Regions from separate parts of the Geobacillus sp. YHL genome, predicted to be linked through region 1. Evidence: predicted binding sites of a transcription regulator. Region 1 holds the regulator's gene; each other region holds the start of a gene.
What was found. Region 1 encodes Rex, which represses fermentation and respiration genes when NADH is low (regulators of the CRP and FNR family bind a similar motif). Its sites were predicted from a motif close to TTGTGAAATATTTCACAA; they were not measured.
Positions count from the first base shown of each region.

Region 2: JCR24_RS03830 (hemerythrin domain-containing protein) is a predicted target of Rex. The motif match lies at 1,058-1,075, and genes of this name have one in related genera.
Region 3: JCR24_RS10345 (L-lactate dehydrogenase) is a predicted target of Rex. The motif match lies at 1,425-1,442, and genes of this name have one in related genera.

Region 1 covers NZ_JAEIGB010000032.1:5,109-7,374, reverse strand. Annotated here, with positions in the region: gene tatC (twin-arginine translocase subunit TatC) at 1-535, opposite strand, end outside; gene tatA (twin-arginine translocase TatA/TatE family subunit) at 556-708, opposite strand; gene JCR24_RS16695 (redox-sensing transcriptional repressor Rex) at 726-1,367, opposite strand; gene moaC (cyclic pyranopterin monophosphate synthase MoaC) at 1,383-1,871, opposite strand; gene JCR24_RS16685 (ABC-F family ATP-binding cassette domain-containing protein) at 1,968-2,266, shown strand, end outside.
Region 2 covers NZ_JAEIGB010000002.1:263,785-266,050, reverse strand. Annotated here, with positions in the region: gene JCR24_RS03840 (uroporphyrinogen-III synthase) at 1-757, shown strand, start outside; partial or broken gene JCR24_RS03835 (pyruvate synthase alpha chain) at 929-1,030, shown strand; gene JCR24_RS03830 (hemerythrin domain-containing protein) at 1,141-1,668, shown strand; gene narI (respiratory nitrate reductase subunit gamma) at 1,888-2,266, opposite strand, start outside.
Region 3 covers NZ_JAEIGB010000009.1:120,131-122,396, reverse strand. Annotated here, with positions in the region: gene JCR24_RS10350 (potassium channel family protein) at 1-278, opposite strand, end outside; gene JCR24_RS10345 (L-lactate dehydrogenase) at 448-1,401, opposite strand; gene JCR24_RS10340 (ABC transporter permease) at 1,547-2,266, opposite strand, start outside.

The sequences.
Region 1 (2,266 bases):
CTAAGCGGGTGAAAAACAACACGACGATCGGCAGCTGAAACACGATGCCAAACGGCAGCACGAGCTGAAGCAAAAACTGAAAATATTCATTAATGCCGATCATTTGTTGAACCCCTAGTTGGTCAGCCAGCTGGCTCATAAATCGAACGACAAACGGAAACAAGACGAAATAAGCGAAGCTGACGCCTGCTAAAAAAAGAACGATCGACGCCGGGATATAGCTTAACGTCACTTTCCGCTCTTTTTCATACAGACCGGGGCTTACAAACGCCCAAATTTGATACAACAGCACCGGAGCCGACAGCACAGCTGCGATGACAAAGGCAAACTGAAAATACACTTTAATCGGATCGGTGAGGCGGAAGGCGTTCATGGTCAAATGCTTCGCCTCGGCCGTTCGCTGCAAATACAAAATGACATCATCGACAAAAAAGAAACTAACGACAAGCGCCGCAGCAAAAAAGATGAGCACGATGATGAGCCGTTTTCGCAGTTCACCCAGATGCTCATACACCGACATTTCTTTGTCATTCATTGTTTCTCCATCCTGCCTTGTCATCGGTCGGTTTTCGTTTCTTCGTCATCAGCGAGCCCTTTTGTGGCGTCTTTAAACTCGCGAAGCGACTGGCCGAACGACCGCCCTAATTCCGGCAGCTTTTTCGTGCCAAACAGCAACAAAATCACAGCAACGAGCAACAAATATTTCATGTGTTGTTCTCTCCTTTTTACGATGGCGATGGATAGTTTTTCAAAAAATAGACGAGCGACTGCAGCTCAATGGCTAAATCGATATGATGGACGCGAATATGGTTCGGCACGTTCAACCGCGCCGGAGTAAAGTTTAAAATGCCTTTAATTCCTTGCGCGACAAGGCGGTCGGTCAGCGCTTGAGCCGCGGCGGCCGGCACGGTTAAAATGGCGACCGGGATGTTTTCGTGAAGCCGCTCCTCCAACTCATCGAGATGATAGACCGGCACCCCGCCGACTGTCGTTCCTACTTTCCGCTCATCGACATCAAACGCCATCACGATTTTCGTATTGTTGTTTTTCGAAAAATTATAGTTTAAAAAGGCGGTGCCTAAATTGCCGACGCCAAACAAGGCGACTTCGGTCACCTCATCCTCTTCAAGCGTCCGGCGGAAAAACGACAACAAATAATTGACATTATACCCGTATCCCTTTTTACCAAGCGCGCCAAAATAGGAGAAATCACGGCGGATCGTCGCCGGATCGACTTTCACCGCCTCGCTCAACTCGGCAGAGGAGACGCGTTGCTTGCCGGAAGCGTGCAAGTTTTTCAAAAACCGATAGTAAAGCGGCAGCCGTTTGGCGGTTGCCTGCGGAATTTTCGGTTGTTCGTTGCTCATGATCTCATCCCCTAGCTAATCGGTTTTCCGTCGGTAATGGCCAGACTTCCCGCCCGTTTTTTCGACCAAATACGTCGGACCGATGACCATTCCTTTATCAAGCGCCTTGCACATATCGTACACTGTCAACGCACAGACCGAAGCGGCCGTCAGCGCTTCCATTTCCACTCCTGTGCTCCCTTTCGTTTTCACCGTTGCCGTGATGACGAGCTTATGCGCTTCTCCATCGTTTTCCCAAGCAAAAGCAATGTCCACACCCTTTAACATAAGCGGGTGACACATTGGAATAAGGTCAGCTGTCTTCTTCGCCGCCATCACCCCCGCCACTTGAGCGACGGCGAGCACATCCCCTTTCTCGATCGCATTGCTCGTCATTTTTTCGTAAATTTCCCGGCTGACAGTCACGCTCGTTTGCGCCACAGCCACTCGCACAGTATCTTCTTTGTGCGTAATATCAACCATTTTCGCGCGCCCTTGTTCATTGAAATGAGTGAACGATGACAATACAATCTCCTCCATTTATACACTATACACGATTTTTCATCATTCGTCTTTGACCGTTTTCGCGACTTGCGTTAAACTATTCGCGAGGTGACGGACATGATCATTTTGCAAGTGCACGGGCTCACGAAATATTTCGGTGCTGACCTTATTTTATCGAATATAAAACTAGAAATACAGTCCCGCGACCGAATCGCCCTTGTCGGCCGCAACGGAGCGGGAAAATCGACATTGTTGAAAATCATCGCCGGTGAACTCTCTTTCGACAGCGGCAAAATCATCAAACCAAACCATATCAAAATCGGCTATTTGGCGCAAAACAGCGGGCTCGACTCGCCGCGTTCCATTTGGGACGAAATGCTCGAGGTATTCACCCCGCTTCTAGGACTCGAAAAACA
Region 2 (2,266 bases), on a different contig from region 1:
ACTGGACGAAATGACAACGCTTATTGAAAAGCAAGGAGGAACGGCCATCATTCGTCCGGCGCAAGGGACCGTCTTTTCAAAGGGAAGCGAACTGGGAGAGGAAATGCGAACCGTCATCGCCATGCGGCCGGACTGGATCGTATTTACGACGGGAATCGGCTTTGAGGCGCTGTTGGAAGCGGCCGACCGGGAGGGAATGGCTGCCCAATGGCATCGAACGATCAAGGAAGCGAACGTGGCTGCCCGCGGCTATAAAACGGTGGCGGCGTTGAAACAAATCGGCGTCACTCCGGTGGCAGTAAGCGAGGACGGGACGACGAAAGGGTTGATTGCTGCTCTTTATGGGCACGACTTTGCGGAAAAAAACGTTGTTGTACAGCTGTATGGCGACACTGCGCCAAGGCTTCGGCAATTTTTCCTTGAGCGTGGCGCGTCCTATACGGAACTACTTCCATACCGGCATGTCGCTCCGGATGAGAAGACGCTTGAGACGCTATACAATGAAGTTGTCGGTTGTGAGGTCGATGCCGTCTGTTTTACATCGGCGATGCAAGTCCGCTTTTTCTTTTCGTTCGCCCGCGAGAAAAAAGAGATCGCACCGCTGCTTGACGCGTTTCGCACCGATGTCGTGGCCTGCGCCGTTGGCAAAGTGACAAAAGAAGCATTGGAAGAAGAGGGAGTCGATCGCGTCATCGCCCCGGAACATGAGCGGATGGGAGCGATGATTGTGACGCTTGCCCGTTATTTTCAACAATAAGCCCTGTTGAGGGTTGTTTTATATCAATTGTCCAACCTGCTATATAAGAGATCATCTTTTTGTTAAATGTTTTATATTATGTGTTTCATCAAAAATGCTAAACTGTTTATTTTTTGTCACAGTTTTTCGAACATTTTCCGCTTATAATAAAACTGGGTATGTATTTTTCATATGAAAGGGCGGGGCGAGCATGAAACGAAGCTCATTCCAGCAGATGGCGAGCACGGTTCGGCGGGGATTTGCTACGGCGCGTCGCTCATGGGGGCGCGCGTGCTGTTTTTTTGCGCTTGCCTGTCGGCGGTGTGATATGACTCACAACGATGGAGATGCTGCACACAGTATAATGGAAACAACGGACGGATCATAAAAAGGAGGAATTGATGATGCATTCATTTTGCCATATGGGCGGCCCTGAAGGGGTGAAATTATGCGCCGGTCTGGCGCAATTAAAACAAGAACACGGCCCGCTGCGCGCCCAAATGGAGCAGCTGCTTGCCGCAGCGGAGGCGATCGGCCGCGGGGAAAATGACCGCAACTGGCGTGAGCCGCTCGCTGATTTGAGAGAAAAAGTTGAATCGTTCGTCGCCGCCTTAGATCCGCATTCGGAGCGGGAAGAAGGCGTATTGTTCCCAATGATGGCTCGGTACATCGGGCGGACGACCGGCCCTATCGCCGTTATGGAATACGAACACGAACAGGCGAAAACGCGCCTTTCCATGTTTTTAGAAAAGACCGCCCAGCTGCCGGAGAACATCGACAGCAGACAGGCGTTGACGCTTGCCGGCGCGGTGATTGAGGCGTATCATATTTTGGATGAGCACTTCATGAAAGAGGAGAACGTGCTCTTCCCGATGGCCGAGCGGTTGTTGTCCGATGCGGAGAAAGAGGAGCTGTTTGCGCGCATTAACTAAGTAACAAATGGAAAACAGGATGCCCCAAACGACGGGCATCCTGTTTTTTATTATTGGTTCATTTGTTGGCCGGTTGTTATGCATGATCGTTAGGGTATGCGGAAGCGCACGTTGTTTCGTTCCCGCCGCCGTTAAAGTTGACAGGCCGGCTGTTAGGCAATCGGTTTGCCCCCTCCGCCTGTTCAGTTTAGGGTTCCTGATGTGACGCCCGCCGCTCGCTTACTTGGCGCGGTTGACCGGCTCTGCTTGTTTTGGCATTCGCTTTCGATAGACGACGTAGCTGCGCTGCAAGTAGCGGAGCGGGAAGCTGAATACGTGAACGAGACGGGTGAACGGCCAGACGGCGAACAAACCGAATGCAGCGAGAATATGAATCTGAAACCAAAGCGGCACCGCTTCCATATAAGCTGGGTTCGGACGGAACGTAAGAAGGCCGCGAAACCACGGGCCGATTGTCGTCCGGTAATCAAACCCGTGCGAATCGATGTTCAGAAACGTCGACGACAACCCGCTGGCGATCACGACAAGCAAAAATCCGAGCGCGACCCAGTCGCCGGTGCTGCTTGTCGTCCGTACGCGCTTGACCGTCAAGCGGCGG
Region 3 (2,266 bases), on a different contig from region 1:
GACAAAAGCGTCATACCGCTTAAATACAAGCTGTCTTCAAGCAGCGACAAACGATCTTTCGATGCGCTATTTGGGGATGGGGTAAACACAGCATGGCCGTTTACTTGCAAAATCATATAAATCATGGCAAAACCGAGCAACATCGTTAAATACCATTGGACGAGAACCCATAAGCTATCGAGTGACAGGCGATGCGTCGCTTGCACGCGCACTGTCCAAAGCGAGGTGATGCTGCCGAGCAGTACGGCGGCAACAATGCCAAGGAAGGCGTAATCCATCACGTTCCCCCCATTTTTGTCCGTCGTTCATATATACGCGGACAACCGGGCGATTATACCGCATGACCCTCCGCACCCTGCTTGAATCGGCAGCACTCCTGTATTCCACCGGATCGCCCGACCCATTTGACAAGCCAGCGTCCCGTCAGATGAAGCCAATCGTTGCGCTTTACTGAGCAAAATAGCGCGCCAATACACCTTTTAACGTCGCAGCACTACGGTGGAACCATTTTTTCTCCTCCTCGTCAAGTTCAATTTCAATCACTTCGCGGATGCCATTTCGGTTGATCACAGCAGGCACACCGATGTAGACATCGCGTTCGCCGTATGGGCCGTCCAAGTAAGCGGAAACGGTCAAAATGGCATTTTCATGATGCAAAATGGCGCGCGTCACGCGGGCAAGCCCCATAGCAATCCCGTAGTACGTCGCTCCTTTTTTCTCAATAATTTGGTAGGCGGCATCGCGCACATTGACAAAAATGCGCTCGAGCTCTTTTTGCGCTTCTTCCCCTTTGGACTCGACCAGCTTGCGGATCGGCACGCCGCCGATATCAGCCTGGCTCCAGACCGGGAGTTCAGTGTCGCCATGTTCGCCGATAATATAGGCGTGCACGTTCGTCGGGGCGACGGCGAAATAGTCGCCCAACAAGAAGCGGAACCGCGCCGTGTCCAAAATCGTGCCCGATCCGATTACTCGCTCTTGCGGCAGGCCGCTGAATTTCCACGTCGCGTACGTTAAAATGTCGACCGGATTGGTGGCGACGAGAAACAGTCCTTGAAATCCGGATGCCATGACCGACTCAACGATCGAGCGGAAAATGGCAATGTTTTTGTCCACAAGATCAAGCCGCGTCTCGCCCGGTTTTTGGTTGGCGCCGGCGCAAATGACAACCAAATCGGCATCGCGGCAATCATCGTAATCGCCGTGCCAAATGTCAGCCGGCTTCGGCGCAAATACTTTCCCATGGTTGAAGTCCATCGCATCGCCCTCAGCCTTGTTTTCATTTGCATCGATGAGCACGATCTCATCGGCAATCCCTTGATTCATTAAGGCAAACGCATAACTGGCGCCGACAAACCCGGTGCCGACGACCGCTACCCGATTTCCTCTCCCGTTTTTCATCACTATTCACCTCTTCTTCCTTTTTGTGAATATATTCACATTTTATTTTACGCCACAACATGCTAACGATACAGACAAGGTTGTGTCGATTGCTTGACCATTGTTTGTCATTTTGATGGCAAATGAACAAAAACGGGCGGGGCGCCTAGCTCCCCGTCCCGCGATATCGTCTCACCCCGGCGTTCCAAAGCATGACCGAAACGGTGAAGCAAACCATGCCGACCACTGGGGTGAAAAAGGCATAACTGTACCATTCCTTTTTATCAAGAAAATAAGCAGCTGGATAAACGCCGACAAAGGCAAACGGCAGCACCCACGTTAAAATATAGCGGATGACGCGATGATAAATATCGATCGGGTAGCGGCCATAGCTGCTGATGTTGTACATCATCGGCATGATGGATGTGCGGGCGTCGGCAAAAAAACTGATCGTCGCCAGTGAAATGAAAATGCCGGCATAAATCAATGCACCGCCAATGACAAACAAAATAAACACGAAGACATCATACCAATGAAATGAAAGAGACAAGCGGCTGCCGGCATACAGCATAATGATCAGCCCGGGCACAGCGCCAAGCAACGATTCGAGCTCCATCCGCTCCAAAACAATTTGAAACAGGCTGTTTAGCGGGCGCGTCAACACGCGATCCATTTCCCCCTGCACAATATATCGTTCATTAAAATCCCAAAGGTTAAAAAAGGCGCCAAATACGGCATATGGAACAAGAAAAAAACCGTAAATAAACAAAATCTCATCGCGCGACCAGCCGTGAAGCAGCGTCGTATGGCCGAACACAACCAGCAAAAATACCAAGTTGACCGCCTGAGCCATAAAGTCAGACAGCCACTCCACGAACAAATCGGC